Regions from separate parts of the Geobacillus sp. TFV-3 genome, predicted to be linked through region 2. Evidence: riboswitches for the same ligand, from Rfam matches in the RefSeq annotation. Region 2 holds a riboswitch; each other region holds the start of a gene.

Region 1 (10,169 bases), 230 kb from region 2:
GGGTCGCCGCCGCAGGCGGCCATGCGGGCGCGAATTTCATCGGAAAGGGTGATCCCCGGCACTTCATGATGCAAAAACTCGGCGTTGCGCGCGCTCACAAGCGGCATAATGCCGATGTAAATCGGCGTGTCAAGGTGTTTCGTCGCCTCGTATATTTGTACGATTTTTTCTTCCGAGTAAACGGGTTGGGTCAAGAAATAGTGAGCGCCGCACTGAATTTTTTTCTCCATCCGCTCGACCGCTTTATCCAAATGGCGAACGTTCGGATTGAACGCCGCGCCGATCGAGAAATTCGTTTTTTGCCCAAGCGGTTTGCCCGAGTATGCCATCCCTTCGTTAAACTGGCGGATCAAGCGGATCAAATCGAACGAGGAGACATCATACACCGACGTCGCTCCCGGGAAGTCGCCGATTTTCGACGGATCGCCGGTAATGGCGAGCACGTCGGTGATGCCGAGCGTATGCAAGCCCATCAAATGCGACTGCAAGCCGATCAAATTGCGATCGCGGCATGTAATATGCACAAGCGGGCGGACGCCGAGCCGCTCCTTGATGATCGTGGCGACAGCGGCGTTGCTGATGCGCGGCGTGGCGAGCGAGTTGTCAGCCAACGTCAGCGCGTCGATGCCGGCGTCATGGAGCGCCTTCGCCCCGGCAAGAAACTTGTCAATCCCCAATTTTTTCGGCGGATCCAGCTCCACAATGACCGAGCGGCGCGTGCGGGCGAGCTCGGGAAGAGGCGTGGCCGCTGACGGGATGTCAGCGGAAACAGATACAGAGATGGCGCGCCGTTTCACCGTTTTTTCCGTCACCGGCGTTCGGTCGGAGAGCGCTTTTGCCATCGCTTCAATATGTTTCGGCGTCGTGCCGCAGCACCCGCCGATCAAGCGCACCCCTTGGTCGCGGAACGCTTTGGCCGTTTCCTCGAAATATTCAGCGTTCGTCTCATAGACAAGCCGGCCGTCGCGGTAATCTGGAAGGCTGGCGTTCGGGTAGGCCGACAAAAACGCCTGCTTTGGCAGCGGCACTTCCTCGAGCGACTGAAGCATATAGTACGGCCCCAGCCGGCAGTTGAGCCCGACGACATCGGCCCCGAGCGCCTCTAGGCGGGCAAGGGCGTCCGCGAGCGGCGTGCCATCTTGCAAGACGCCGACTTCATGAAGCGAGACGTGAGCGATAAGCGGCAAGTCAGTCTCTTTGCGGGCGATGGCAAGCACTGTCTCCAACTCTTCCAAATCGTAATACGTCTCGAGCAGTACGCCATCAACCCCTTCCGCTAGCAACACAAACAGCTGCTCGCGAAATGTCCGCTTCACTTCTTCGAGCGTGACGACGCTTTTGTTTAACGTTCGCAGCCCTCCGATCGTCCCGAGCACGTATGCTCTCCCGTTGGTTGCTTGTTTCGCCAGCCTAACAGCGGCGCGATTGATCGCCGGCACATCGTCTTGCAAGCCGTAGCGGGCGAGTTTCACATAGTTGGCGCCGTATGTATTCGTCTGAATGACATCGGCGCCCGCGGCGATATACGCCTCGTGAATATGAACGATTTCATCTGGATTGGATAGATTCAATTCTTCAAAACAACGGTCGATGCCGTGCGAATATAGAAGCGTCCCCATCGCTCCGTCAGCGATGAGAATGCGTTTTTTCAACTCATCCAGCAATCCCACGTTCCATTCCCCCGTTTCTCCGTAGTAAAAGAAAAAAGCCTTCTAAGAAGAAGACTTTTCATTCGCTTCTTCTTATCTTCCAGGCTTCCGCCTGTCTGGATTTAGCACCTTGGCCGCGGGCCAGGTTGCTGAGGGTTCACCGGGCCAGTCCCTCCCCCTCTCTTGATAAGAATGCCGGTATGAAATTTGTGCGGTGACGTTTTGATGATTACTATATAATTTAATGTATTTTTCGAAATTATTCAATACGGTGAAGCAAGGAAATTTCAAAAAAAAGAATTTCCCGAATCAAGGGAGAAGCGCTTTCCCACATCGGGGGCAAAATTGGAAATCGTGCCGCACATGCCCGCCGCAATGAGGACAATGCTTGTTTGGCTGTTTATGGCTTCCGAATCGGACGTTCAGCGGGTCGGGCTCTTCCTCGCTGTCGACAATGTCCAACAAGGACATGCGCTGTTTTCCCGTCGCGTTTTTGTAATGATAAATCCCTTGAAACACGCCGATGGCGATGACGACAAGGCCGAAAAACGGAAAAAAGCGGGCGGCGGGAAACGGCGAATCAGCGGTGATGGAGAATGCCATCACCATCCAAAAGATGCCGAACAACACAGCGGCGATGCTTCCAATCAATCCTTGCATCGACGGGCCGCGGCCGGGTTTGATGCTTTTCAAGTTTATTCCTCCTAACCAATATATCGTAACTCCATTATAATAGAAAAAACTGGTTTTTACTATCCTCAACTGTTAGTCCAGCTCGGGAGAAAAGGGTGTTTTCGATCTATTGACTTGAGCGAAGAAAATGTTGCGGCTTCCTGATCCAATCCGAATGGTCAGCCGTTTTTTTATTTTTTAGCATTGGCATGGGCGGGAAGATGGTTCAACGATCGTTTTGTCGTTGCACTTTCGCTGCCCCTATGTTCTAATTAGGAATGATAGAAATGAAGAAGACGGGGGGCTGGAAGTGAACGGAGAAGAAATCATCCGCTTCGAGCGAGTGACGAAGGAATATGACGGCATGACTGTATTGGATGATGTCAGCTTTGCGATTGAGCGCGGAAAGTTTTATACGCTGCTTGGGCCGTCGGGGTGCGGGAAGACGACGATTTTGCGGCTGATTGCGGGGTTTATCGAGCCAACGCAAGGAACGATTTATTTCCATGGGAAGCCGATTCAGAACGTCCCGCCGAACAAGCGGCAAGTCAATACTGTTTTTCAAGATTACGCCTTGTTTCCGCATCTTGACGTATTTGAAAACGTCGCCTTTGGCTTGCGCGTGAAAAAAATGAAAGAAGCAGACATTCACCGCAAAGTGAGCGAAGCGCTCCAGTTTGTCAACTTGGAAGGATATGAGCGCCGCCGCATTCAAGAGATGTCCGGCGGCCAGCGGCAGCGCGTCGCGATTGCCCGGGCGATTGTGAATGAGCCGGAAGTGCTGCTTCTGGATGAGCCGCTGTCGGCGTTGGATTTGAAGCTGCGGACGGAAATGCAGTACGAACTTCGTGAACTGCAGCGCCGGTTGGGGATCACGTTTATTTTCGTCACGCATGATCAAGAAGAAGCGCTGGCGATGTCTGATTACATTTTTGTTCTAAATAAAGGGAAAATTCAGCAGTTTGGAACCCCAAAAGAAATTTACGATGAGCCAGTGAACCGGTTTGTCGCCGATTTTATCGGGGAATCGAACATTCTACCAGGGCGCATGATCGAAGATTTTCTTGTCGAGTTTGCCGGCCAGCGCTTCGTTTGCGTCGACCGCGGCTTTGCCCCGAATGAACCGGTCGACGTCGTCATCCGCCCGGAAGATTTGGAACTCGCAGCGCCGGAAGCCGGCCAGATCGTTATTCGTGTCGATTCGCTCTTATTCCGCGGCGTCCATTATGAAATTTGCGGCTACGATGAAAACGGGAATGAATGGCTTGTCCATTCGACGAAAAAGGCGGAAGTCGGGGAAACGGTCGGCCTTCGTTTTGAACCGGAAGCGATTCACGTCATGCGGGCCGAAAGGGAGGACGGGAGCGAATGATGGAGCGGACGTGGCGGAACTGGTATTTAGTTCCTTATGGCATTTGGTTGGTATTGTTTGTCATCGCTCCAATCGTCTTTTTATTATACGAATCGTTTTTGGATATAGATGGACATTGGACATTGGCCAATTATGAAAAAGTGATGACGCCCATTTATGTAAAAATGATGGCGTATTCGTTTTGGTACGCGTTTTTGATTACCCTTGTGTCGCTGTTGATTGGCTATCCGACTGCCTATTGGCTGACAAAAACGAAGCACAAGCAGTTATGGCTGTTGCTGCTCATCTTGCCGATGTGGGTGAATTTGCTGCTGAAGGTGTATGCGTTTTTAGGGCTGTTCGGCACGTACGGTTTGGCCAACGCCCTGTTGCAGACGCTTGGCATCGGCGCACGGCAGCTGTTGTTTACCGATTTCAGCTTTGTGTTTGTATCGGTGTACATTTTTATTCCGTTTATGGTGCTGCCGATTTTTAATGCTCTGGAAGAATTGCCGCCGTCGCTCATTGATGCAGCCCGAGATTTAGGCGCTTCGGCGTGGACGACGTTTCGCCGCGTCGTCTTCCCGCTCACGCTTGGCGGGGTGAAGGCCGGCTGCCAAGCGGTATTCATCCCAGCGCTGTCGTTGTTTATGATTACGCGTCTTGTCGCGGGCAACCGCGTCATTACGCTCGGCACCGCCATCGAGCAGCACTTCCTTGTCACACAAGATTGGGGGATGGGGGCGACGATCGCCGTTGTCTTAATGGCGGCGATGGCCGTCATTGTCGTCTTGACAGGAACTGGAAGGAAAGAGGGAAGCCGATGAAACGGACACATTGGTGGGGGCGCGTGTATCTTTTGGTCGTGTTTGCCGTGATGTATACGCCGATTGTCTATTTGATGTATTATTCGTTCAACAGCGGCGGGGCGATGCACGATTTTCAATCGTTCACCTTGAAATGGTATCGGGATGTATTGTCGGACGATCGATTGTTGATGATCGTGCTGAATACGATTGTCATCGCCTTATTGTCCGCGGCGATCGCCACGATTTTAGGAGTCATGGGGGCATTGGCGATTTACTATGTCAAGCGGCAGCGGGCGAAAAACGCCCTTCTCGCCCTCAACAACGTGCTGATCGTCAGCCCGGACGTCATCATCGGCGCTTCGTTTTTGCTGTTGTTTACGATCGCTGGCATTCAACTAGGGTTTACATCTGTGCTGTTGTCCCATATCGCTTTTAGCGTGCCGATTGTTGTATTGATGGTGCTCCCTAAACTGGAGGAAATGAGCCCGACGTTGATCGATGCGGCGCGCGATTTAGGGGCGGGGCCTTGGCAAGTGCTGTCGGGCGTGGTGCTGCCGTTTTTGGCGCCGAGCATATGGGCGGGCTTTTTCATGGCGCTCACGTATTCGCTCGATGATTTTGCCGTGACGTTTTTCGTCACCGGCAACGGCTTTTCAACGCTGTCGGTGGAAATTTATTCGCGGGCGCGCCAAGGCATTTCGCTGTCCATTAACGCCCTGTCGACGCTGTTATTTTTCTTTACGATGCTGCTTGTCGTCGGCTATTATGTGCTCAGTCAAAAAGGCGGCCGAGTGTACGGAATAGGGGGGCGAAAGTAGGTGAAACGGCTTGTTGAAGGGTTTGCGGCCGTGTTCATCGCGGCGTTCGCTCTCATGTTTATCACCGAGCGGTTGAACGAAGCGGAAGGGTACGGCAGTGGCAAAACAGTGACCGTTTACAACTGGGGCGATTATATTGACCCCGCGCTCATTCGTCAATTTGAGAAAGAAACGGGTTGGAAAGTCATTTACCAGACGTTTGATTCCAATGAAGCGATGATGGCGAAAATCGCCCAAGGCGGGACGACGTTTGATGTCGCCGTTCCGTCGGACTACGCCATCAGCAAAATGATCGAGGAAAAACTGCTCCTGCCGCTCGATCACGACAAGCTGCCGAATCTAAAATATATTGAACCGCGGTTTCTCAACTTGTCGTTTGATCCGCACAACCGGTATTCGGTGCCGTATTTTTGGGGGACGGTCGGCATCGTCTACAACAAGAAAATGCTTGGCGGCAAGACAATCACCAGCTGGAACGACTTATGGGACCCGGACTTGCGCAATCAAATTTTGCTTGTCGACGGAGCGCGCGAAGTAATGGGCATGGCGTTAAACAGCCTCGGCTATTCGCTCAATGAGACGAACAAAGCCCATCTGCAAGAAGCAAAGCGAAAGCTCGATCGGCTCATGCCCAATGTGAAGGCGATTGTCGGCGATGAAATCAAGATGCTTCTCGCCAATGAGGAAGCGGCCGTTGGTGTCGTCTGGTCGGGCGATGCGGCGGAAATCATCGCGGAAAATGACAAGCTCGACTATGTCGTGCCGAAAGAAGGCTCCAACTTATGGTTTGACAACATGGTCATTCCGAAAACAGCGAAAAACATCGAAGGGGCGCATGCGTTTATCAATTTTATGCTCGACCCGAAACACGCGGCGCAAAACGCCGAGTATGTCGGCTATTCGACGCCGAACAAAAAGGCGCTTGCCTATTTGCCAAAAGACATCGCCGGTGATCGGCGCTTTTACCCTGATTTGGATTCGGCAGGGCATTTGGAAGTGTACGAAAACTTAGGAAAGCGAATGCTCGCCTACTACAACGAGCTGTTTTTAGAGTTCAAGATGCAGCAAAAGTGAACAAGCGATGTCCCCTTTACCGACGAAGCGAGCGCCGTCTTCATCCATGAGGACTGGCGCTCGCTTTTTGGCGGAAGGGCTGAGCGGTTTCTTTTTTTTTCGGGATGGTCAGTGTTTTCCAGCGATCGGCGTTCAGATGTTTGGTAATATAGACGATTTGTCTGATATGATATGAATAATGGTGTGCTACAGGTGGTGCGGTGACGGTAAAAGTGAGAAAGCCGTTGCGATGTACTAAAATGATGTGGCGGTGAATGTAGACGAGATTGTATTGGAACGACATTGAGAAGAACGAACATATCCGGGGGCGCTGCGTCCTATAAGGTCGGACAGTGTCAGGATTTTTGTTTGCAGGAAGTGCTCACCATGTTTGCCAAGTGTGTCATTATTTGTATAGCATAGAGGGATTTTCGTCTTGATCTCTCATTTCTCCTTCTCGTGCAGAAAATCAGGAGGATTTTTCATCCAGATGTCGAATGAGTGCTTAAAACATAAGGTTGTTGAGCAATAAAAAGAAGATGGCCAATAAGGGGGCACGAGGATGAACATTCATAAGTTCGTGATGCCCGAAGTGATTTTTGGCAACGGTTCCATTCATCAAGTAGGGGAAAGTTGTCTAAGGCTTGGTGCGACAAATGTGTTGATTGTCAGCGATCCAGGTGTTGCGGAAGCCGGTTGGCTCGATGTTGTCATTAAGAGTTGCAGGCAGGTAGGATTAAAATACACGATATTTTGTGATGTAACAATAAATCCAAAGGATGAAGAAGTGACAAAAGGCTGTGAAGCATATCTTGAAAATGAATGCGATGCTATCATTGGAATCGGTGGAGGCAGTTCTATTGATGCCGCAAAGGCTGTCGCCATTCTTGCTACAAACGGTGGACAAATTCATGAATATGAGGGAGTGGATAAAATTCAATTTCCCCTTCCTCCTCAAGTGATGGTTCCAACAACAGCAGGATCGGGATCAGAAGTGTCTCAATTTTCTGTTATTGTTGATACAAAAGAGAAAAAAAAGATGACGATCATTTCCCGATCTCTTATTCCTGATATTGCAATCATTGATCCAGAAACATTATCGACAAAAAGCGCTCATTTGACAGCCTCAACAGGATTAGATGTTTTAACGCATGGCATTGAGGCGTATGTAAGCTTAGCAGCTACACCGCTTACAGACGTTCAAGCTCAAAACGCTATTTCTTTAGTAGGAAAATATTTACGCCCTTCTGTCGCCTCTAAAATCAACCAAGAGGCAAAAACAAATATGGCAATGGGGAGTTTACAGGCAGGATTGGCTTTTTCCAACGCGATTTTAGGCGCTGTTCATGCAATGTCCCATGCTGTTGGGGGAAGGTATCCTCTTCTTCATGGGGATATAAACTCTATATTGCTTCCGCATGTGATGGAGTTCAATCTGTTGGCGAATCCGAAAAAATTTGCTGATATTGCTTATTTTCTCGGAATTGATACTCGCGGCATGTCCTATATGGAAGCGGGAAGAAAGGCGATTGAGTATGTAAAACAATTGGCAGAGGATATTGGGGTGCCGCAGCGATTATCTGATATAGGAGTGAAACAAGAAGAAATACGGAAAATGAGTTTGGTCGCCTTTCATGACGCATGTATGATCACCAACCCTCGTGATATCACTGTAGAAGAAATTGAGGGAATATTCAGAAAGGCGTGGTAAACAAAATGAATGACCGGCAACAACTCATTAGCCTTTTAACAGGAGTTCAATCTTCGAAAAAAAGTTATTACACAGAATTAAAAAAGATGGTCACAGAGTTAAAAAAGAAAAATATGCAGTTGGAGATTATTAATGATATTACAAAAAGCTTCAATATTGATATATCAATGGATGAAATGATAAAAAATAGTATGGACAAATTGAAAACAATTTTTCCAGTGGAACGAATCAGCTTATCGTTATGTGAAAATCATAAATTAGTGTTAACAAATGTATATCCCGCTCACTCTTTGTATTTTCCTATTGGTTTTGTTTTGCCAAAAGAGAGGTCGCTCTATTGGAAAGTCGTACAATCGCTCGAAAAAATTTTTTATCAAATAGAAGAAGACGAAGATTTGTATGTTGAAGCAGCTGTATATAACGCCTTAGGAGTTCGCAGTGTATTATTGATCCCACTTATTAGCAAAGGAAAGGTGATCGGGGTACTGAGTATAGGAAGCAAGGAAAAAGTGGTGTATGATGAAGATGATCTGTCCTTTTTTCAGCAATTTTGCGACCAACTGGCGGTTTGTATTGAAAATGTCCGTCTTTATAATGAGGTACTTACCAGTAAAAAAGAATGGGAAGAGACATTCCGAGCTGTTTCAGAAATGATATTCCTCGTCGACCTAGAAGGGAATATTTTACGGTATAATGATGCAGCTAACGAGTTTTTTCAAGTTGACTTGTATAAAAAAGATATATGTAAATTGTTATCAATTAATCCAAAGGAAAGCCCGATCGTGGAAATTTTAGAAACAAAAAAATCCGTTCATCGGCGTATTCATATCCAGCAGAGGATATGTGAATTGCGTTCTTATCCCGTCTTGAATGAAAAACAAAATATGTACGCTGTGATTATGTATCTCAATGACATTACTGAAAAATTGCAGATTGAAGCCCAACTTGTTCAATCAGGAAAGTTAGTTGCAATTGGGGAAATGGCTGCTGGAATTGCGCACGAATTGAATAACCCTCTCACCGCCATTCTTGGCAATGCCCAGCTGTTGTTGAGGTCTTTTTCAAAAGATGATCGTATATATAAACTGCTATTTGATATTTATTCATGCGGGAAACGCTGCAAAACCATTATTCAAAATTTATTGACATTTTCAAGACAAGATGAATATAGGTTTGAAGATTGTTCTATAAATGATGCCGTTGAACAAGTATTAGGGTTAATTGGTGATCAAATTTGCAAACAAAATATTAGTATTCAAAAAAGATTAGACGCTTCCATTGAATTGATTGAAGGAAACCTTCAACAGATAAGCCAGGTTATTTTAAATTTATTAATAAACGCTAAAGATGCACTTGAAGAGATGGATATTCCAGAGAAAATCATTGTTATAGAAACAAAGTCGATCGTTGAAGCCGGAGAACATTGGGTTGTTCTATCGGTCCGTGACAACGGAAAAGGAATAGAAGAACAACATTTGCAGGAAATTTTTAATCCATTTTTTACAACGAAGAGGCCAGGTAAGGGAACCGGGCTTGGGCTGTCTGTTAGTTTAGGGATTGCTGAGGCGCACGGTGGAACGATTCAGGTGGTCAGCGAACTTGGTAAAGGAAGTGAGTTTATATTAAAACTTCCAAAAAAGAAATAAGGGGGGAGATGAGTGGGGAATATTTTAGTTATTGATGACGAAAGGGAAGTTGGAACGTTTTTTCAACATTTATTAGAAGGGAAAGGGAACAAGGTCAAGCTTGGATTTAGCGGGAAAGATTTTTTTCAGTTGATTCAACAATACAAGTTTGATCTTGCTTTCATCGATGTGAAACTTCCAGATGCAAACGGTTTAAATTTATTAAAACAGTTAAAACGCTCATATCCTTCTTGTAAAGCGGTTGTAATGACAGGCTATAGCACAATAAAGACAGCAGTTGAAGCGATTAAACATGGAGCAAACGACTATATTGAAAAACCGTTTGACGATATTGAACAGTTAGAGCGATTAATCGATGAATTATTAAGTGATGGTCCTCTTTCATCCCAAGATGATATGTATAAGTTGGCTGAGACGCTCGGTTTCATCGTTGGAACAAATAAAGAGATGAATGATTTGC
Region 2 (10,169 bases):
ATGCCAAGGGCGATCAATTGTTTTTCTTTTTTCGACAGCGCCCCTTCGGCAAAGCATGCTTCCGTAAAGGCGTTAAACCGTTCCGCCACGTTCGGAAGTTTTTGGGTGAACGCCCCAAGCCCTTCCTTATAGTGGCGAAGCGCCGTTTCGACCGACGCATATGTTCCGTTGTTCATCTTCGTTTTCCTCCTTTGCTCGTTTCAGTTGTTAGTATGCATGGAGGAAAACGAAATTAAACAACGAATTGTATTGAGAAAAAGGAGGAGATAACCATGGCTCGTTGGTTTGTCTTTTGGCTGACTGCCGTTGCCGTTTCATTCATCGTTTGGCTGGGCATCGCCTCCATGTGGAACGAGCAAGGAGACGGAGAGCTGAGTCTGGCGGCGGTGATCATGTTGCAAAACTGCGCCATCATCGTGATGCTCGCCGCCGTGCTGGCGCGCTTGAACGGTCGATGAAGCAGCGGAAAAGCAGGTTGACCACGGCGCCCTCGCATTGAGAACCGTTTTGAACGTTGGAGCTTTCTTCGGGCAAGGGGGCGGCTTTTTTGGGACAAATAAAGAAACGGAAGCGAAATGCTCCCGTTATTGATTGGTTTCCGCCGCTGGAATGACGGCGCCGTGGTATTTTTCTTTGATGAAGTCTTGAATTTCTTTCGATTGCAGCACTTCGACAAGCGTTTTGATTTCTTTCCGGTTTTCATCGCCTTTGCGCACCGCAACAATGTTCACATACGGATTATTTTTCGGCGACTCAACGGCGATCGGGTCTTTCGCCGGATCCAAACCGGCATCAAGCGCATAGTTGGCGTTGATCAGCACGGCATCGCCTTCGCCGTTTTTGTAAATTTGCGGAAGCAGCCCAGCGTCGACGTCGGCCTTAAATTTCAAATGTTTCGGGTTTTCCACGATGTCGTTGACCGTCGCTTTCGTTTTATCGACACCCGGTTTCAATTTAATGAGCCCTTTTTCTTGCAGCATCGACAAAATGCGGCCATGGTCGGCGACCGAGTTGCTCATGATGATCGTCGCACCGTCCGGCAGTTCTTCAATGCTTTTGTATTTTTTCGAGTATAAGCCGATCGGCTCGATATGAATGCCCCCGGCGTTGACGAAATCATAGCCGTATTCTTTCTTTTGCGATTCTAAATACGGGATGTGTTGGAAGTAGTTGGCATCTATTTGCTTCTCCGCCAACGCTTTGTTCGGCAAGATGTAATCTTGGAATGTGATGATCTCCAAGTCGATGCCTTTTTTCTTCAAAATCGGTTTCGCTTTTTCCAAAATTTCCGCATGCGGCACGTTTGAGGCGCCGACTTTCAGCTTCACCAAATTGCCGTCTTTGCCGCCTTCCGCGTTGTCGTTCTTGTTGCCGCCGCATGCCGCCAAAGCCAAGACGAGAACGGCCGCGAGCAGAGCGCCAAGCCATTTTTTCATCGAGTTCTTCCTCCTTTATCGTTTATCAATTTTCGAAGTGACAAAGTCACCGATAAACTGAATGACAAAGACAATGATAAGCACCAATACGGTCGCGACAAACGTCACATCGTTATGGTTGCGCTGGAACCCTTCCAAATACGCCAAGTTCCCAAGCCCGCCGGCGCCGATGGCTCCAGCCATCGCTGTGTAGCCGACAAGCGACACCGCCGTGACGGTAATGCCGGAGACAAGCGCCGGCAGCGATTCGGGCAAGAGCACTTTCCAAATGATTGTCCACGTTGAGGCGCCCATCGCTTGGGCTGCTTCGATGACTCCTTTATCAATTTCGCGAAGCGCGATTTCGACCATGCGGGCGTAAAACGGCGCAGCTCCAATGACCAGAGCCGGCAGCGCCGCATTGGCGCCAAGCATCGTCCCGACGAGCCATGTTGTAAACGGAATGAGCAAAATGATCAAAATAATAAACGGAATGGAGCGGAAAATGTTCACAAACGCAGCAATCACTGTATTGACAAACCGGTTTTCCCACAGGTTTCCTTTCGCTGTCAAAAACAACAGCAAGCCAAGAACGATCCCGAGGACGAAGGTGGCCGCCACCGCCACTCCCGTCATATACAGCGTCTCGACCGTCGCCGCCCACATCGTCTCCCATTGCACGTTCGGCAGGAGGTCAGCGAGCATCTTGAATCACCTCCACCGCCACTTGCTGGCGTTGAATATAGTCAAGCACCCGGTCGATTTCATCCTTCGCTCCGTCGAGGTGCACGAACAACACCCCATAGGCGCCTTGATGGGTTTGCGAAATTTTCCCTTGCAAAATGTTGACATCAACAGCAAACTGCCGCACCACTTCGGTGATGAGCGGCTTTCCGGCGGCTGCGCCGACGAACGTCAGCTGGGCGATCAGCCCGTTCGGGTATTGGCCAAACAAATGGGAAATCGCTTCTTCCGTCTCCTCAGGCTCGATCAATTGTTGGACGAACCGCTTCGTAATCGGCTGCTGCGGGTGGCGGAACACATGCAGCACTTCGCCTTGCTCAACGATTCGGCCGCTTTCCATCACGGCGACGCGGTCGCAAATTTTGCGGATGACGTGCATTTCATGGGTGATGAGCACAATCGTCAGCCCAAGACGTTTGTTGATGTCAACGAGCAAGTCTAAAATCGCATCGGTCGTCTGCGGGTCCAACGCCGATGTCGCCTCGTCGCAAAGCAGCACTTTCGGATTGTTCGCCAGCGCGCGGGCAATGCCGACCCGCTGTTTTTGCCCGCCACTCAGCTGCGACGGGTAGGCATCCTCGCGCCCGGAAAGGCCGACAAGCTCGATCAATTCACCCACCCGCTTGTTCCGCTCCTCTTTCGGGACGCCGGCAATTTCAAGCGGAAAGGCAATGTTTTCCCTGACGGTGCGCGACCAAAGCAAGTTGAAATGCTGAAAAATCATTCCGATTTCTTGGCGCGCCTTGCGCAGCTCTCGGCCTTTGATGCGCGCCATATCGCGTCCGGCGACAACCACCCGGCCGCTCGTCGGCTTCTCGAGCCCATTGAGCAATCGAATGAGCGTGCTTTTCCCCGCGCCGCTGTAGCCGATGATGCCGAAAATTTCCCCTTCGCGAATTTCAAGCGACACGTTGTCGACGGCCGTGACCGAACCGTTGGCCGCTTGATAAATTTTCGTCACTTGTTCTAATGCAATCATTGTTTCACCTTCCTTTCTCCCAAGGCAGCAGAGCACAAAAAGAAAACCTTTCTGCCCGCAGAGAACAGAAAGGTATTGTTCACCATTCCGTCTCTTATCTCTCAAAGCAGGCCGCTTTGTGTGAATTGGCACCATTTCAGCGCATGCGCTGACGGTTGCCGGGCTTCATTGGGCACATCCCTCCACCTCTCTTGATAAGAGCGCAACAATCGTCTATTCAATTATTACAAATCTGATTGTATCATCACTTGTCGAACGCTGTCAACAAATTTTTCACCCAACATGCCGATACGGTTTGGCCAAATGGAGGAGCGACTCAAGCAGTAGCAGATGGCGGAAGCTTCCTGACACGTACACTTCTTGCAGCCGCACGAGCTGCTGCAGCTTCAATTCCCCGTTCAACAACGACTCGATCGATGCTTTGGAACCTTTAATCGTCAATGTCTTCCGTTCATCGTGTTCCCTCTCCGCCGCAGCAGGCTCTTTGCCAACCATCAACAGCACGGTTTCATCCCCGCTTTCAAAGCGAACGCACAGCTGTTCATCCGGCAAAATCGGCAACAAATGGCGCAACCCTTGCATCCGTTCCACGAATTGCCCGACCAATTCGCGCATTTCCATGGACATCCCCCTCCTCCATTCCTTATATTTCTTTCACTTCCATTCTGAAGAGGGGAAATCCTTTACAAAAATCTCGACAACCCGTTGACGAATGAGCGCCGTTTTTGTCATTTCCCAAGAAATGTGTCAAACAGCGTCAAAAAAAGGCGAATCACTCGTCCGGCAAGCAGGCTTGAATCACTTCATACAAATACGGAACGGAGTGAAAGGCATACCACTTGCCCGCGATCGTTCCATCCCTAAAAAGAAGCAGGCACGGAACGCTTTCGATTTTCCACGCAGCCGCCTGCTCAGGAATATAGTTGATGTCCGTTTCATAAAACGGCAGCGCCGGAAACAACTGCTCCACCACCGTGAGCATCCGCCGCGCCAGCTGGCACGTGCCGCACAGCGGGGTATACAAGTAAAGGGCCAGAAGCGGCTCTCCTTCCACCACTCGTTTGACATCGTTTCGATCGATCGCTTTCACTCGCCTCTCCCTCTCATCAGCCATTCGATGCGGACGTCGAAATCGGCGCGCAGCAGCACTTGCGCCAAGTGCCAAATCGGAGCGGCCGCGACTTCACGGTACGCCCGGTCAATGTAAAGATGCTCCGCTTCTGGAAGCATGCGGCGAAACTGCCGGCGCAATTTTTCTCCCGCCTCATCGGCATCCGCCAGCAAGTACACATCATATCCTTCCAGCTCATCAGCCCATTCTTCCAAACGCGCGTCACTGATCGTGCCGTTCGTGCAAAGGATGACGACAGGCTCATTCAGGACAGCCGCCACTTTTTGCTTGTCCGATCGCCCTTCCACAATGATCACTTTTTCCACGCGTCGCATGTCCGACCCACCTAACTTCGAAAGGAGATACGATATTGTATGCCCCGCGCCGGCGAAAGGTGGAAAAAGAAAAGCAACGGCATCGCACCGTTGCCTTTCAACACCAGCCCGCTTCCCCGTCGCAGTCGACATATTTTTGGTCCGGTTCAACGGTAGCGGTCACCTGTTTGAAAATTCGCCCGTTTTGTTCGATATATCCATGTTTCAACGGGACGGCCGCCGGAAGCGGAAGGCGCCCGATGAGCTCTCCTTCCTCGTACAAGTCCAGCGAGCGGCCGTTCAGTTTGCCGATGATCCGGTCCGTGACATCCATGTGCTTCGTTTGCAACACCACAGCGAGCACCCCTTTTTCATCAAAATTCCGGTATGTATAGAGTGCCCGAATGGAAGCGAAGATTGCAGGAACGTTTATCCTTCGTTGATCATCGCTTCGTACTGCTCAGCCGTCAACAAGTGGTCCATTTCGCTCAAATCGTTCGGTTTGACGACGATCATCCACGCTTTGTCATAGGGCGATTCGTTCACGTACTCCGGATGGTCGTTCAACGCCTCATTCACTTCAACGACCGTGCCGCTGATCGGCGCATACAATTCGGAGACCGTTTTCACCGATTCAACGCTGCCGAACGGCTCGTTGGCCGCAACCTCTGCGCCCACTTCCGGCAGCTCGACAAAGACGATGTCGCCAAGCTCCGATTGGGCGTAATCCGTAATGCCGATGCGCACGTTCTCTCCTTCCACGCGCACCCATTCATGCTCCTTTGTGTAACGAAGTTCTTTCGGCGTGTTCATCGAATCCCTCCATCGCGACAAAATGTATCCTTTTTCATCATAACCGATTTTCCGCAAAAACTCACTGAATTCACCCGATTTTGCAAAAATTTTTATGCCTTCTTGGCGAAAAACGCCTCGTATTCTTGTTCTCGAAAGCCCACGACAACCCGCTCGCCGTCCGTCAAAATCGGCCGTTTGACGAGCATCCCGTCCGAGGCGAGCCAATCGAGCATCTCGTCTTCCGATGCGCGATCGAGCTTGTCCTTCAAACCAAGTTCGCGGTATTTCATGCCGCTCGTATTGAAAAATTTTTTGAGCGGCAGCCCGCTTTTCCGGTGCAGTTCAGCGAGCTCTTCTTTCGTCAGCGGTTCGTCAACCAAATGCACCGTTTGCACCTCAACGCCGTGTTCATCCAACCATTTTTTCGCCTTCCGGCACGTGCCGCATTTTGGATACCAATAGAGCGTCAACGCCATAGCCACCCCTCCCTTCAAATGATGGATCAACCAACCGCCGCGTGCCTCACCCCTCTTTGAAATGATGGATCGACGATCGCGGCACGGCAAGCCTGTCTTGGCGTCTGGCCCGCCCGAATGAAATGCCCATCAAGCAAAAAGTACCAAGCCGCAGCTTGGTACTTCCTATTATCACACAATATACCGTTCTGCTTCAATGAGCGCGGCGGCCGCTTCGCGTTTTTTCGCGATCACATTGATCGGCGTATGGCGCGTCAGCCGGCGGAGCGCGGCGAGCATCATTCGCAGCGTGTCGCCTTGTTCGACGGCGACGAGCGTTTCTTTCGCATGGGCTTCAATTTCATTGAACGCCTCTTGGCAGAAAATTTGCGTATAAAGAAGTTTTTGTTTGTTTTTCTCTTCCCCGCTCGCGTTGATCGCTTTTTCCGTGCGCAAGAGCGCTGATTCCATCGCGTAAATGTTCGAGACGATGTCGGCGATGTTCACAAGCACTTCTTGCTCTTCTTCAATGCGCTGGCCGTATTTTTGCGCCGCTAAGCCAGCGACCATCAAGGCGATTTTTTTCGCGTTGCGCACGAGATATTTTTCTTGTTCGAGCACGCCCGAACCCGGTTCCTCGGCCGTCATCATCATCAGTTCTTCCTGAAGCTGCTGCGCTTTTTGGAAGAGCGGCAGCTCGCCTTTTAACGCTTTTTTCAAATACATGCCCGGCACGAGAAGGCGGTTGATTTCATTCGTCCCCTCGAAAATGCGGTTGATGCGCGAATCGCGGTAAGCGCGCTCAATTTCGTATTCCTGCATAAAGCCGTACCCGCCGTGGATTTGCACGCCTTCATCCACGATGTAATCGAGCACTTCCGTCGCGAAAAACTTGTTGAGCGAACATTCGATGGCGTATTCGGCGATCGATTTCGCCACTTCTTTTCCGTCTTTCGCCTTTTCCGCATCCAAGAGTCCCATCCGCTCATCGAACAAGCCGACTGTGCGGTAAACCGAGCTTTCGGCGGCATACAGGCGTGATGCCATCGTCGCGAATTTTTCCTGCGTCAATGTAAACTGCGAAATCGGCCGTTTGAATTGTTGGCGCTGATTGGCGTATTTGAGCGTGATCTCCAACGCCCGTTTCGCGCCGCCGACCGCCCCTAACCCAAGCTTATAGCGGCCGATGTTCAAAATGTTGAAGGCGATGACATGGCCTTTTCCGATTTCGCCGAGCACGTTTTCTTTCGGCACCGGCACGTCTTGCAAAATGAGCGTCCGCGTCGACGAGCTTTTGATTCCCATTTTCTTTTCTTCAGGACCGGTCGACACGCCTGGGAAATCGCGCTCAACGATGAACGCCGTGAAATGCTGGCCGTCGACTTTCGCATAGACGACAAACACATCAGCGAATCCAGAGTTGGTGATCCATTGTTTTTCACCATTTAAAATGTAATGCGTGCCTTCCGCGTTCAGTTTCGCCGTCGTTTTCGCGCCGAGTGCGTCCGAACCCGACCCCGGCTCCGTCAAGGCGTAGGCAGCGATTTTTTCGCCGGTCGCCAAATACGGCAAATATTTTTGTTTTTGCTCTTCCGTGCCAAACAGGACGATCGGCAGCGAGCCAATCCCGACGTGCGCCCCGTGCGAAATCGCAAAGCCACCGGCCGGAGCCATATGTTCCGCGATGATGGCCGAGCTCACTTTATCCAAGCCCAATCCGCCGTATTCTTCTGGAATGTCGGCGCTCAACAAGCCGAGCTCGCCCGCTTTGCGGAGCAGCTTCACAGAGCGGTCAAACTCATGGTTTTCGAGATGCTCGAGCTGCGGGAGCACCTCATTGTTGACATACTCGTCCGTCGTTTTGGCGATCATGAGATGTTCGTCGGTGAAATCTTCCGGCGTAAACACGCGCTCGGCCGAAATGTCTTCGATCAAAAAGCTGCCGCCTTTGATCGCTTCTTCGATTGTTTTCGCCATCGTTGTTTCCTCCCTCGAAATTCAGATTGATGATCCGGGCGGCGTTGCCGCCCGGGAAATAGGCGTTCCATGCAACCGGGCAAATGCGGAGGCATGCCTCGCGCGAGCTGATGTGGAGCCCGCTCGCTTTCGGCTGCCGCTACAACAGTTCAAACACGCCGGCTGCGCCCATGCCGCCGCCGATGCACATCGTGACGATGCCGAACTGCACGTTGCGGCGCCGCATTTCGTAAAGCAAAGACAAGGTCAGTTTCGCGCCCGTGCAGCCGAGCGGGTGGCCCAGAGCAATCGCGCCGCCGTTCACATTGACAATGTCCTCATCCAACCCGAGTTCGCGGATGACTTGGATTGATTGCGAGGCGAACGCTTCGTTCAGCTCGATCAAGCCGATGTCGGACAGCTCAAGACCGGCCAGCTTCAACGCTTTCGGCACCGCCGCCACCGGGCCGATTCCCATCACTTCCGGCGGCACGCCGGCGACCGCGAACGACCGGAACTTGCCGAGGGGCTTCAAGCCGAGCGACTCCGCTTTTTCGCGATCCATCACCATGACCGCCGCCGCCCCGTCGCTCATTTGCGACGCGTTGCCGGCGGTGACCGTGCCGTTCACCGCAAACGCCGGGCGCAGTTTCGCGAGCGTCTCCATGTTCGTATCTGGGCGTACGCCTTCGTCTTTAGCAAAGACGATTTTCTCTTCGACGAGTTTGCTTCCTTCCACTTTGCGCACCGTCACTTCAACCGGCACGATTTCTTCATCGAACTTTCCTTCGGCAATCGCCTTGGCGGCGCGCTGATGGCTGCGCACGGCGAACGCGTCTTGGTCTTCGCGGCTGACGCCGTATTTTTTCGCCACTTGCTCGGCCGTGTGCCCCATCGACATGTAGTATTCCGGCGCTTCTTCCGCCAAGCGGGCGTTCGGGCGGACGACATGCCCCATCATCGGCACCATGCTCATCGATTCAACCCCGCCGGCGATGACCGTGTCGGAATGGCCGAGCATCACCCGTTCCGCTGCATAAGCAATCGCCTGCAAGCCGGACGAGCAATACCGGTTGATCGTGATCGCCGGCACGGTATACGGCAGCCCGGCGAGCGCGCCGATGTTGCGGGCGATGTTCAATCCTTGCTCCGCCTCCGGCATGGCGCACCCAATAATGAGATCGTCAATGTTTCCTTCATAGTTCCCCGCGCGCTTGATCGTTTCTTTCACGACGAGCGCCCCTAAATCGTCCGGCCGCACATGGGCGAGCGTCCCTTTTTTCGCCTTTCCGACCGGTGTGCGCGCACCTGCGACAATAACCGCTTCTCTCACGCCAATCCCCCCTTGATCTCCCCCGCTTTAGTTGCGGAGCGGTTTTCCTTTCACAAGCATATGCTGCATGCGCGCTTGCGTCTTCGGCTCGCCAATTAGGCTCAAAAACGCCTCGCGCTCGAGATCGAGCAAATATTGCTCGTCGACTTCCGTTCCGTATGGCACCTTGCCGCCGGCTAGAACATACGCCAGCTTTTTCGCAATTTTCAAATCGTGCTCGCTGATGTAGCCGGAATGGAACATCGACTGCGCCCCAAGCAGCATGGCGGCATAGCCGCTTTCGCCGGCGACCGGCACTTTTTTCCGAACCGGCGGCCGGTACCCTTCCTCATACATCGAGAGCACCGCCTGTTTCGCTTCATACAGCAGATGGTCGCTGTTCATCGTGATGCCGTCGCGGTGATTCAAAAAGCCAAGCTCGCGCGCTTCCGCCGCTGACGTCGACACTTTCGCCATGGCGATCGTTTCAAATACACTGGCCGCGATTTTGACGTAGTCGACGTCGACCCCGCGCGGCAGGCTGTTCAACCGTTTGATGTACAGCTCCTTGTTGCCGCCGCCGCCCGGAATCAAGCCGACGCCGACTTCGACGAGCCCGATGTACGTCTCGGCCGCCGCCTGGATGCGCGAAGCCGCCAGGCTCACTTCCGCCCCGCCGCCCAACGTCATGGCAAACGGCGCCACGACGACCGGCTTCGGATTGTATTTCATTTTGAGAAGCGCTTGCTGGAACTGGCGAACGGCAAGTTCCAATTCAAAAAAGTTTTCGTCTTGCGCCTCCATGAGCATCATGGCAAGGTTGGCGCCGACGCAGAAGTTTTTCCCTTGGTTGCCGATGACAAGCCCTTTGTAGTTGCGGTTGACTTCCTCAAGCGACTCGTTGATCATTTGGACAATATCAGCGCCAATCGCGTTGTTCGGCGAATGGAACTCGAGAAGCGCCACGTCATCACCGAGGTCAACGAGGCTCGCTCCGGCGTTTTTCTTGATGACGCCGCGCGCTTCTTTCAGCCGGCGGATGTGGATGACTTTTTCGTTTTCTTCTACTGTTTTATACCCGCCCGGCG
Region 3 (10,169 bases), 2.2 Mb from region 2:
ATGATGTTACTATAAGGAATTATGGAATTAAACACCCCTTATTTGTAAAATTTGTTTACCTTTTTATAGTATTAAGTGAGGGCTTCATTACATTTTCATTGGCTTTATCAGGTGTAAATTTCTATTGTTTGTTAACCATATCTCTGCTTTTGTCCATTTTTTCAATATTTATAGTGATTAACCTTTTTAAAGGAAACCAAAATTTTTCTTGTGGATGTGGTGGGGTTTTGGAAAATGAGAGGCTCTCTTACTGGATGGTATTAAGAAATGCAGTAATAATTTTGATTGCCTTTATTTTATTTAAATCTAAATACTCCATGAATTATTTGACAGTTCAAACTTTATTATCTTTCATTATCGTAAGTGTATTTTTAATATATGTTCAAGTTTTAAAGGAACTCAAAAAAATAAATGAGATTATGCACTTTATTTTTAAGTATATTTACTAGAATTTAGAAAGGATGGTAGTTATGCTTTCAAATACTTTACTTTTTTTAGTAATGATACTTCTACTTATTCAATCATATATAATTTACTCTATTATTAAACTTGTGAGAACTTTTTTATCCGAGATCAGAACCATAAAAGGGATTCAGTTTGGAAGTTTGCAAAATGGAGACAAGGCTCCTGCTTTTCGTGCTTTAGATTATCAAGGTAAAAAAGTGGTTTTAAAAGAGATCTTGGAACAACAAAAAGTCCTATTATTGTTTATTAGTAGTACTTGCCCAACATGTAAGAGAGTTGTGAAAGAGTTACCTAACATTAGCAATCGAGCTAACTTTAAAATTATGTTAATAAACAACGATGAAAGTAATAATGATCAGCTTGTTTTAGAAAACATCAATGAATCAATAATATATATCAAAGCTGCATACCTCTTTAATACATATAAAGTTAATAGTACACCTTATGTATATTTGATAAATCAGTCAGAAGAAATCGAGATTAGTACAGGGATTAAAAATCCTAAAGAACTAAGTCTTATGTTAATTAACGAAGATTTTAGAGCAACTAGCTAAAAAATACACGAAGGTAACCAAATTGATGAAGCAAATCCACCAATTGTCTCCAAGAATGGATGGAAAAATAAGTTTTTCAAAAACAAACCTTTGAAATAATACTTCTAAAAGAGAGGCCATTTCGCCAGACATTGCATATTCCATCACAAAATCGGGAATCATAAATCATAATAATGCCCAATTCTTGGCAATATACCCAAATTGGTCATATCATTGTTGAACTTAAGAAACAACAAAAAAGCAATAGTTATGGTTGGGCATAAATACCAAAGAATTTCTTGAATCATTTTTGGATACCTCGTTCATCATCAGAGCTTGGTTGGCACCACACAGCCCACCAACTAGATAGTTTATTAGAAGACGCTTCTAGAGATAATGTATCATATTCTGAGTTTCTAAACACTATTGTTTTACAAGAAATTGAATATCAAGAATCTCAACAACTAGAAAAGCGAATGAAACGAGCAAAATTACCTTATATCAAAACGATTCATGACTTTGACTTTTCCTTTCAACCGAGTATCTCAGTGAAAAAAGAGTCAAAGAAACGCTGACCTGTCGGTTTATTGCCAACGGGGAAAATCGAATCTTACTAGGCCCACCGGGTGTTGGAAAGACGCATTTAGCGATTTCCTTTGCGGTGGAAGCCATCACGCAAGGGTATACGGCTTTATTCTTAACCGCAGACGATTTAGTGGCTGAATGCCGAAAGGCAAACGAAAAAGGGACTCTCCAGCGATTAGTGAATCGTTGGAGTCGTCCAGATGTACTCATTATTGATGAGGTAGGTTACTTTCCTTTTGATGAGCTAACGGCGAATGTCTTTTTTCAGGTCGTATCGAAACGATATGAACAAGGCTCTATGATTCTCACATCGAATAAATCCTATCTCGAATGGGGGAAAGTATTCGGTGATGATGTACTAGCGACAGCGATTTTAGATCGCCTATTACATCACGCCATTACCTTTTTAATATCAAAGGCGATTCTTATCGTCTACGAGAAAAGAAAAAAGCAGGAGTTTATCCTGCCCAGTTGCCTAATTAAACGTTCATAATGGGGAATTTCATTTCGTTGAAATTGGGAAATTTTAAATCGTTATTGACAATATTTCACATAGTATAATATTTTTCTTTTTGAAAGATGCTTATACGTACATATAAGGAGGGTTTTTATGAAGTATATCCGAATGACGGTGGTCCTTACGTTGTTGTTGCTATTGGTGCTGGTCGGCTGTGCCAAACCGAAAGTGGAGCAAACGGTAAAACTAGGTGGTGCGGTCAAAACGATCGGTGACCAAGTGGTGCTAAACGGGAACAGCAATCTGCCAAAAGGCGCCGTCGTGCAAATTGTTATGAAAGAAATCGAGGGGGGCAAACAAGTACTCGAGGAAAAAGTAAAAGTTGGGGAAGATGGAAGTTATTCATGGAGCGCGAAAAGACCGGAGCGAGCTAAGGAATATGAGCTGGACGTGATGTTTTTGCCAGAATTGCAACCGAAGCGAGTAAAAGAAAAGTATGGTGAAAAGGGAGAGCTCATCAAAAAAGACTCGTCGGGCAGAGTAGAATATAAAACAGACGGACAAACATATGCAGGAATTAAAATGTATGACCGCATCTTTAAAATAGGCGATGGAATGGCAGGGCAGCAATCAATGTTAGCAGAAACGTTGCCTCCGGCACCATCTTATTAAAATGCAAGCACTGGCAGCTTACAGCTGAAAGGAACATAAAGCAATCGTTTGCCCATGCTCCGAAGGAGGGGGATCAGCCTTATGAAGAAATGGAAACTCGCCTTGACGGTGCTGGCGGATTTGTTGCTTACCATTTTAACGATTATGGCGATTATCGCGTTTGCGCAAAGCTATTCCTTGTTTCCGAGCCCGCAAATGGTCACGGTGTTTTGGCAGCAATTTCAGCAGCTGTTTTGGAGCTTTTTTTATATTCGTGATATAACGGTTTCGCTCTCGCAATGGCACAATGCTCCCCTGCTCTCAACGATGATGGAGCCGTATGCCTATTCCCTTATTATTTTATGGGGGGCGCTGGCTGTTTCCTTCCTTATAGCCGTTACGGGAGCCTACATCTGCTTTTTGCTTCCGCGCCCGCTGCAAAAGATTGTTAAAGGAATCGCGTTTTTTCTTGAGTCGATCCCCGATGTTATCTTTATTTTTTCCACGCAACTGTTTGTCATCTGGGTGTTTAAAAAGACAGATTTGCTTATTGTCGATCCGGTTGCCGGTTTTGACAATGTATACGTGTTACCGATTGTAATGATTTCAATTTTGCCTTCAATTATGCTGTTCCAAATGACATTTCTTGCGTTTACGGAAGAAAAGGACAAGCCATACGTTGAATATGCGCTAGCCAAAGGCTTGTCAAAAACGGCAGTGCTATGGCGCCACATGTTCCGCAATGCGCTGATCACCGTGTTTTCTAACATGCAATATTTGTTTTGGTTTATGCTGTCGAACTTGTTAGTGACGGAATATTTGTTTAATATGCACGGATTTTTCCGGTTTTTGTATGAGCAGCGCCATACGCCGGAAGTAGTGGCTATCGGTCTTGCCATGCTGTTTTTGCCGTTTTACATCATTGATGTGGCCGGGAAACGAGTGATTGCTTATTTGACGGGAATAGAGAGGGGCGTAGCGTGATGCGCGCATTCCGTAACGTTTATTTTACGGCAGGGTTTATCATCGCGGCCGGTCTATTGCTGGCCAGTTTTTTATATTCTTATTGGCTGAAAGACATCATTCCACAGCCGCCGGAGCGGATCTACAATGAGGCTGGACGGCTCGTTGATGTTCCACCGTACCCGCCGAGCTGGGTCCATCTGTTTGGCGTCGACCGCCAAGGCGAAGATGTGTTTTGGAAAGTCATCGACGGGGCGAAATATACGATTTTCACCGCGTTGGCAGTCAGTTTGCTGCGGCTGGCGTTCGGGACGGTCGGCGGAATCATTTATGCTTTTTATTTACAGAAATTTCGTTTTATTGCCGAGTCCATCGTCCGCGCATTTCGTTTTGTGCCAGCGATATTTTTAACGATGCTCTTTTTTGCTTTCATTCCATTGGAGGAGCAAGGAGCCGGAATGGAAGTGTTGATAAAACAAATATTGGTGTTGGCGGCTGTTGCGCTTCCGCCGTTAATGCTGGTCATCGGCAATGATATCGCTGTCTTTTTACAAAATGAATTTGTCGTTTCTTCCCGGCTGATGGGAGCTAATAACTTTTGGCTCATCCGCAAGCACGTTCTCCCGTATATGCGGCCGCGGCTGTTTTTACTGTTTATCCAGCAGACGGTGCAGTCGCTCTTGCTGCTTGTGCATCTCGGAGCGTTTCAAATTTTGCTAGGAGGCGTAAAAATTATCGACAATTCCGATGGGTTGGGCCCTCCGGAGAAGGTGGCGATCTCTCTTTCGAACGAATGGTCCGGCTTGATCGGTCTTTCCTATCGGGAAATGATGCTTGACCAATGGATTGTTGTCGGGCCGTGTGTTGCCTTTATCGTTGCGATTTTTGCCTTCAAATTAATGGGAAAAGGGTTAGAGCAAGTGATCGACGAAAAAGGAAAACGGAAGCAGCGGAAAAAACAGCGGAGTTCAGCGGGAAAAACCGCTTCTTTTCCGCCGTAGCAGAGCGATTTTGAATTTGTACTTTATAAATAGGCTATCCTAAAAATAAGTGGTATACAAAGGATATAAACTTGATAGTATGGGCAATACAGCTTATTTTAACGTAATTTCCGAAAGAAGTCTCCCGCCTCAAGGAACGTGAAGGGCACAGCCCAGTGAGTAGGCGGGAGATGAATTTCGGTTGCCAATCGCCAACGAATATGATAGTCTATGGTTAGAACGGACACCTTCGGAATGAAGGGAAGCGTAAAGGGTTCTTGTGTGTGGCTTACCGTTCAGCAAACACGCACAAGTCGCTTGAAGCCTCCACCTCTAAGCGAAGTGTAGGTGGCGGGTAGTTCACCAAAGGATTCAGTGTCGGAGTCCAAAGCAAAGGAAAGAACAGAAAAAACGGCCGGACAGGGAACGGCTCCCTGTCCGGCCGGGTTCTTGTTAAACGAGCGGTCCGCCGAGTTTTTCAATGGACGGATCGATGTGGGCGAATTTTTGGAAGTTGGCGCGGAACTTTTGCGCCAGCTCTTTCGCTTTTTGTTCGTACGCCTGTTTGTCGGCCCATGTGTTTTGCGGCTGAAGGACGTCATCGGGCACGCCCGGGACGTGCGCCGGGATGGCGAGGCCGAAAATCGGGTCTTGCACCGTCTCGACGTTGTCGAGCTCCCCTTCGACGGCGGCTTGCACCATCGCGCGGGTGTAGGCGAGCTTCATGCGGCTGCCGACGCCGTACGGCCCCCCGGTCCAGCCGGTGTTGACCAAAAAGACGCGGACGTTGTGTTCGGCGATTTTTTGCCCGAGCATTTCCGCGTATTCGACGGCCGGGCGCGGCAAAAACGGCGCGCCAAAGCATGTCGAGAACGTCGCTTCCGGTTCAGTGACGCCGCGTTCGGTGCCGGCGAGCTTGCTTGTGTAGCCGCTCAAGAAATGGTACATCGCCTGTTCACGCGTCAGCTTGCTGATCGGCGGCAGGACGCCGAACGCATCGGCCGTCAAAAACACGATCGTGGACGGATGGCCGGCGACGCTCGGATCGATGATGTTTTGGATCGCTTGAAGCGGGTAGGCGGCGCGCGTGTTTTCCGTCAGCGTGCCGTCGTCGTAATTCGGCACGCGCGTCGCGTCATCGAGGATGACGTTTTCGAGCACCGCGCCGAAGCCGATGGCGTCAAAAATTTGCGGCTCTTTTTCACGCGATAGATGGATGCATTTTGCATAGCAGCCGCCTTCGATGTTGAAAATGCCTCGGCTTGACCAGCCGTGTTCGTCATCGCCGATCAAGCGGCGGTTCGGGTCGGTCGAAAGCGTCGTTTTTCCCGTTCCCGACAAGCCGAAAAAGAGGGCGACGTCGCCTTCCTGGCCGACGTTGGCCGAGCAGTGCATCGGCAGGATGCCTTGTTCCGGCAGCAAATAGTTCATCACCGAGAAAATCGATTTTTTCATTTCTCCGGCATATTCGGTGCCGCCGATCAACACGGTGCGCCGTTCAAACGAGATGATGATGAACGCTTCCGAGCGCGTGCCGTCCACATTCGGGTCGGCTTTAAAGTTCGGCGCGCAAATGACCGTAAATTGCGGCTCATGCGCGGCGAGCTCCTCGGCGCTCGGGCGGATGAACAGCTGATGGACGAACAAGTTGTGCCAAGCGAATTCGTTGACGACTTGAATCGGCAGCCGATATTTCGGATCGGCGCCGGCAAAGCCTTTAAACACGAACAGCTCATCTTTCTTCATTAAATAATCGAGCACTTTGTCGTACAGTTTATCAAACGTCTCCGGAGACATCGGTTGGTTGACCGCTCCCCAGTCGATCGTTTGCTTCGTTGATGGTTCTTCGACGATGTATTTGTCTTTCGGCGACCGTCCGGTGTACTTGCCGGTTGTCACCGCGACCGCCCCGGTGTGGGTCAGCCGTCCTTCATTCCGCTGCAGCACTTTCTCGACGAGCTCGGCGACGGACAGTTGATGGCGAACGTACGGTTTTTGCAGCAATACATCAAGCTTATTTGTCATGTTTGCGATCCCCATATTCAAAACCTGCCTTCTTTTTATAATCACTCTTGAAAATAGTATAACACATTTTTATTAATAGTCCATACTAATTGTGTGGGTTTTTCAAACTTTATTTTTCCCCATTTCCTTAGAGGGATGGTGAAAAACGACCGATTTCGCCGAACCCGTTGCTTTCGGATGAAAGAGAAGCGTTGATTTTACAGGACTTCTCAATTTGAGAAGGGAGTCCGTTTTCCGCGACTTTTCACTAAATCACCAGCCTTTTAGAGGACTGGTGATTTAACTGAAAATGCCGCTCTCCAGCGATGTTTTTCAAATTGAGAAATCCTGCAAAGCCGGTCCTTCATTTTCACGGAGAACCACTGATTGGAGAAGAACAGTGGTTTCTTCACCAGCCTTTTAGAGGAAAGAATTTTCGCGGCTGGAAATGATAAAAAATGAATTTTGATAGTTGACTTTGCCGATTCCATTGCGATATGATAAGTCATTGAACGGATACTCTTATCCCGAGCCGGTGGAGGGACAGGCCCGATGAAACCCAGCAACCGTCACAACTTTACATGTGTGAAATGGTGCTAACCTGTGGCAAGGCGCAGTCCTTGAACGATAAGAGTGAAAGGAAGCAATACGATTGCCATGACCTTTCCTCAGCCGTTACAGGAAAGGTTTTTTATATTGCGAAGGGAAAAAGGGAAATGAGTTCCGTGTCGCCACATTATGCCAAGAGGAGGAAACAAACCGAATGTCAGCCAAACGCCGCTTGTTTACTTCAGAGTCTGTGACGGAAGGACATCCGGATAAAATTTGCGACCAAATTTCTGATGCGATTTTGGATGCCATTTTGGAAAAAGACCCGAACGCCCGCGTCGCCTGCGAAACGAGCGTCACGACGGGACTTGTGCTCGTCAGCGGGGAAATCACGACATCAACGTACGTGGACATTCCGCGCATCGTCCGCGATACGGTCCGGGAGATCGGCTACACGCGCGCCAAATACGGGTTTGACGCCGATACGTGCGCGGTGTTGACGTCGATTGACGAACAATCGCCGGACATTGCGATGGGGGTTGACCGAGCGCTCGAGGCGCGTGAAGGCCAAATGACTGACGAGGAAATTGAAGCGATCGGCGCCGGCGACCAAGGGCTCATGTTTGGTTTTGCCTGCAATGAGACGGAAGAATTGATGCCGTTGCCGATTTCGCTTGCGCACCGCTTGGCGCGCCGCTTGGCGGAAGTGCGCAAAACGGACGTCCTGCCGTACTTGCGGCCGGACGGGAAAACGCAAGTGACGATTGAATACGATGAAAACGGCAAACCGGTGCGCGTCGATACGATCGTCGTTTCCGCGCAGCACCATCCGGAAATTACGCAGGATCAAATCCAACGCGACATTAAGGAGCATGTCATCAAGCCGGTCGTGCCGGCGGAACTGCTGGATGAGAACACGAACTATTTCATCAACCCGACAGGGCGGTTTGTCATCGGCGGTCCGCAAGGGGATGCCGGATTGACGGGGCGGAAAATCATTGTCGATACGTACGGCGGCTACGCCCGCCACGGCGGCGGCGCGTTCTCGGGCAAAGATCCGACGAAAGTCGACCGTTCGGCGGCGTATGCGGCCCGCTATGTCGCGAAAAACATCGTTGCGGCAGGATTGGCCGATAAATGCGAAGTGCAGCTCGCCTACGCGATTGGCGTTGCCCGCCCGGTCTCGATTTCGATCGATACGTTCGGCACGGGCAAAGTGTCGGAAGACATTTTGGTTGAAGTCGTGCGCAACAACTTCGATCTCCGCCCGGCGGGCATCATCAAAATGCTCGACTTGCGCCGCCCGATTTACAAACAGACGGCCGCTTACGGCCATTTTGGGCGTACGGACATCGACCTGCCGTGGGAGCGCACCGACAAAGCCGCCTTGTTGAAAGAACAAGCGCTGGCGTTGGCGGATAAGTGATGAAAGAAAAAGAGCTGCCTAACCTGATCACGGCAGCTCTTTTTTGTTGGCGCACGATGTCCGCTGTTGCTGCAGCGCTTTGTAATACTGCCCTTTCTCGACATATTCGCGGCGGATGCGCTCCATTTCACGGATGTCGTCGTCCGTCAGCTCGCGGACGACTTTCGCCGGCCGGCCGAGGGCGAGCGTGTTGGGCGGAATTTTTTTGCCCGGCGGCACTAAACTGCCGGCGCCGATAAACGCGCCTTCCCCGATTTCCGCGCGGTCCAAAATGATCGAGCCCATGCCGATCAGCGAGTTTTGGCGCACGATGGCGCTGTGCAAAATGACTTGATGGCCGACCGTCACGCCGTCTTCAATGATAAGCGGATTGTTTGGACTTTGATGCAAAATTGAGTTATCTTGAATATTGACCCGGTTGCCGATGATGGTCGGCGCCACGTCGCCGCGAATGACGGTGTTGAACCAAATGCTCGTCTCTTCGCCGATCACGACATCGCCGGTGATCGTCACATAGTCGGCGATAAAGGCGGAGGCGGCAATTTGCGGCGTTTTGCCTTTGTATGGGTAAATCATGGGCGTTCGTTCCTTTCTGTTGCAAAATCGATCGTTCACCATGTATTGTACAACGTTGCGTCCAAATCGCCAACGAAAGCGAGCGCGCCTAATCGGGATGGGTGAAAAACGTTTCTTTTCGCCCGATGAGTGGTTGGGATAGGGGAAGAAAATCCGATTTCACAAAGCTTCTCAACGTGGGAAGAACCGTTGTTGAGCGGCTTTTTCATTCCATGGCCCAACCCTTTTATGGTTTGCCCCGGCCGCATTGATGGCAATACTGGAAGACGAGATCGCAGGCTGTTCAGACGCGAAACGATTTTGGTTGCCGATAAGATGGAAATGCTAGGAGACGAGACCATGGTGTTTGCACCTGAGGTGAGCCGATTGAACATTCCGAAAAACCCCATCGCCTTGATGAAAATGGTGTATCGTGACGTGCTTCCGCTTGTCCACCGCGAGCTTGCCTATTGGCGGCGCCAAGCCGAGCGCATTCCCGATCCGGAATTGCGGCGCCAAGCGCTCGCGAGCATCGCGTCGAAAACGTTCCATTGCGAAGGCGGCTCTATTTTGGCGCTCTTAGCTGGAGAAAACATGGAGGATTGCATCCGCTTTATCGTTGCTTACCAGACGATCAGCGATTATTTGGATAATTTGTGCGACCGCAGCACCTCGCTTGATCCGCTTGACTTTCGCGCTTTGCATGATTCGATGCCCGACGCTTTGACGATCGGCGCGGAGCCGTCGAACTATTACCGCCATCGCCGCGAACAGGAGGACGGCGGCTATTTGCCGGCGCTCGTCCGCACGTGCCAAAAGGTGCTCGAGACGGTGCGCCATTATGAGACGATTGCCCCATTTTTGCATGAATTGGCCGGATATTATTGCGACTTGCAAGTGCATAAACATGTCGAAGCGAGCGAGCGGGTGCCGCGGCTGGAGAAATGGTTCGCGCAATACAAAGACGCCTTGCCGCCGATGGAATGGTATGAATTTTCCGC

What was found. Region 2 has a riboswitch for S-adenosylmethionine ahead of BJQ97_RS14760 (methionine ABC transporter ATP-binding protein). Riboswitches for the same ligand answer to the same signal wherever they lie in the genome.
Region 1: another riboswitch for S-adenosylmethionine. It lies ahead of BJQ97_RS13480 (bifunctional homocysteine S-methyltransferase/methylenetetrahydrofolate reductase); the one in region 2 lies ahead of BJQ97_RS14760 (methionine ABC transporter ATP-binding protein).
Region 3: another riboswitch for S-adenosylmethionine. It lies ahead of metK (methionine adenosyltransferase); the one in region 2 lies ahead of BJQ97_RS14760 (methionine ABC transporter ATP-binding protein).

The regions. Positions count from the first base shown of each region.
Region 1 is NZ_MPSP01000001.1:2,662,329-2,672,497, reverse strand. It holds gene BJQ97_RS13480 (bifunctional homocysteine S-methyltransferase/methylenetetrahydrofolate reductase) at 1-1,670, opposite strand, end outside; SAM riboswitch class I at 1,740-1,842, opposite strand; gene BJQ97_RS13475 (zinc ribbon domain-containing protein) at 1,959-2,342, opposite strand; gene BJQ97_RS13470 (ABC transporter ATP-binding protein) at 2,632-3,693, shown strand; gene BJQ97_RS13465 (ABC transporter permease) at 3,690-4,499, shown strand; gene BJQ97_RS13460 (ABC transporter permease) at 4,496-5,299, shown strand; gene BJQ97_RS13455 (ABC transporter substrate-binding protein) at 5,300-6,373, shown strand; partial or broken gene BJQ97_RS18085 (DUF1572 family protein) at 6,414-6,557, opposite strand; gene BJQ97_RS13445 (iron-containing alcohol dehydrogenase) at 6,915-8,063, shown strand; gene BJQ97_RS13440 (GAF domain-containing sensor histidine kinase) at 8,069-9,709, shown strand; gene BJQ97_RS13435 (sigma-54-dependent transcriptional regulator) at 9,722-10,169, shown strand, end outside.
Region 2 is NZ_MPSP01000001.1:2,891,434-2,901,602, forward strand. It holds gene BJQ97_RS14740 (carboxymuconolactone decarboxylase family protein) at 1-176, opposite strand, end outside; gene BJQ97_RS14745 (hypothetical protein) at 273-458, shown strand; gene BJQ97_RS14750 (MetQ/NlpA family ABC transporter substrate-binding protein) at 585-1,436, opposite strand; gene BJQ97_RS14755 (methionine ABC transporter permease) at 1,452-2,120, opposite strand; gene BJQ97_RS14760 (methionine ABC transporter ATP-binding protein) at 2,110-3,138, opposite strand; SAM riboswitch class I at 3,230-3,339, opposite strand; gene BJQ97_RS14765 (sterol-binding protein) at 3,412-3,759, opposite strand; gene BJQ97_RS14770 (thioredoxin family protein) at 3,911-4,228, opposite strand; gene BJQ97_RS14775 (toprim domain-containing protein) at 4,225-4,584, opposite strand; gene BJQ97_RS14780 (YusG family protein) at 4,682-4,918, opposite strand; gene gcvH (glycine cleavage system protein GcvH) at 4,993-5,376, opposite strand; gene BJQ97_RS14790 (arsenate reductase family protein) at 5,469-5,834, opposite strand; gene BJQ97_RS14795 (acyl-CoA dehydrogenase family protein) at 6,006-7,790, opposite strand; gene BJQ97_RS14800 (acetyl-CoA C-acetyltransferase) at 7,930-9,102, opposite strand; gene BJQ97_RS14805 (3-hydroxyacyl-CoA dehydrogenase/enoyl-CoA hydratase family protein) at 9,130-10,169, opposite strand, start outside.
Region 3 is NZ_MPSP01000001.1:677,620-687,788, forward strand. It holds gene BJQ97_RS18145 (MauE/DoxX family redox-associated membrane protein) at 1-449, shown strand, start outside; gene BJQ97_RS03450 (TlpA family protein disulfide reductase) at 462-1,019, shown strand; partial or broken gene istB (IS21-like element helper ATPase IstB) at 1,298-2,066, shown strand; gene BJQ97_RS03460 (hypothetical protein) at 2,194-2,712, shown strand; gene BJQ97_RS03465 (ABC transporter permease subunit) at 2,794-3,675, shown strand; gene BJQ97_RS03470 (ABC transporter permease) at 3,675-4,655, shown strand; gene pckA (phosphoenolpyruvate carboxykinase (ATP)) at 5,088-6,674, opposite strand; SAM riboswitch class I at 7,158-7,272, shown strand; gene metK (methionine adenosyltransferase) at 7,402-8,613, shown strand; gene BJQ97_RS03485 (gamma carbonic anhydrase) at 8,641-9,189, opposite strand; gene BJQ97_RS03490 (tetraprenyl-beta-curcumene synthase family protein) at 9,529-10,169, shown strand, end outside.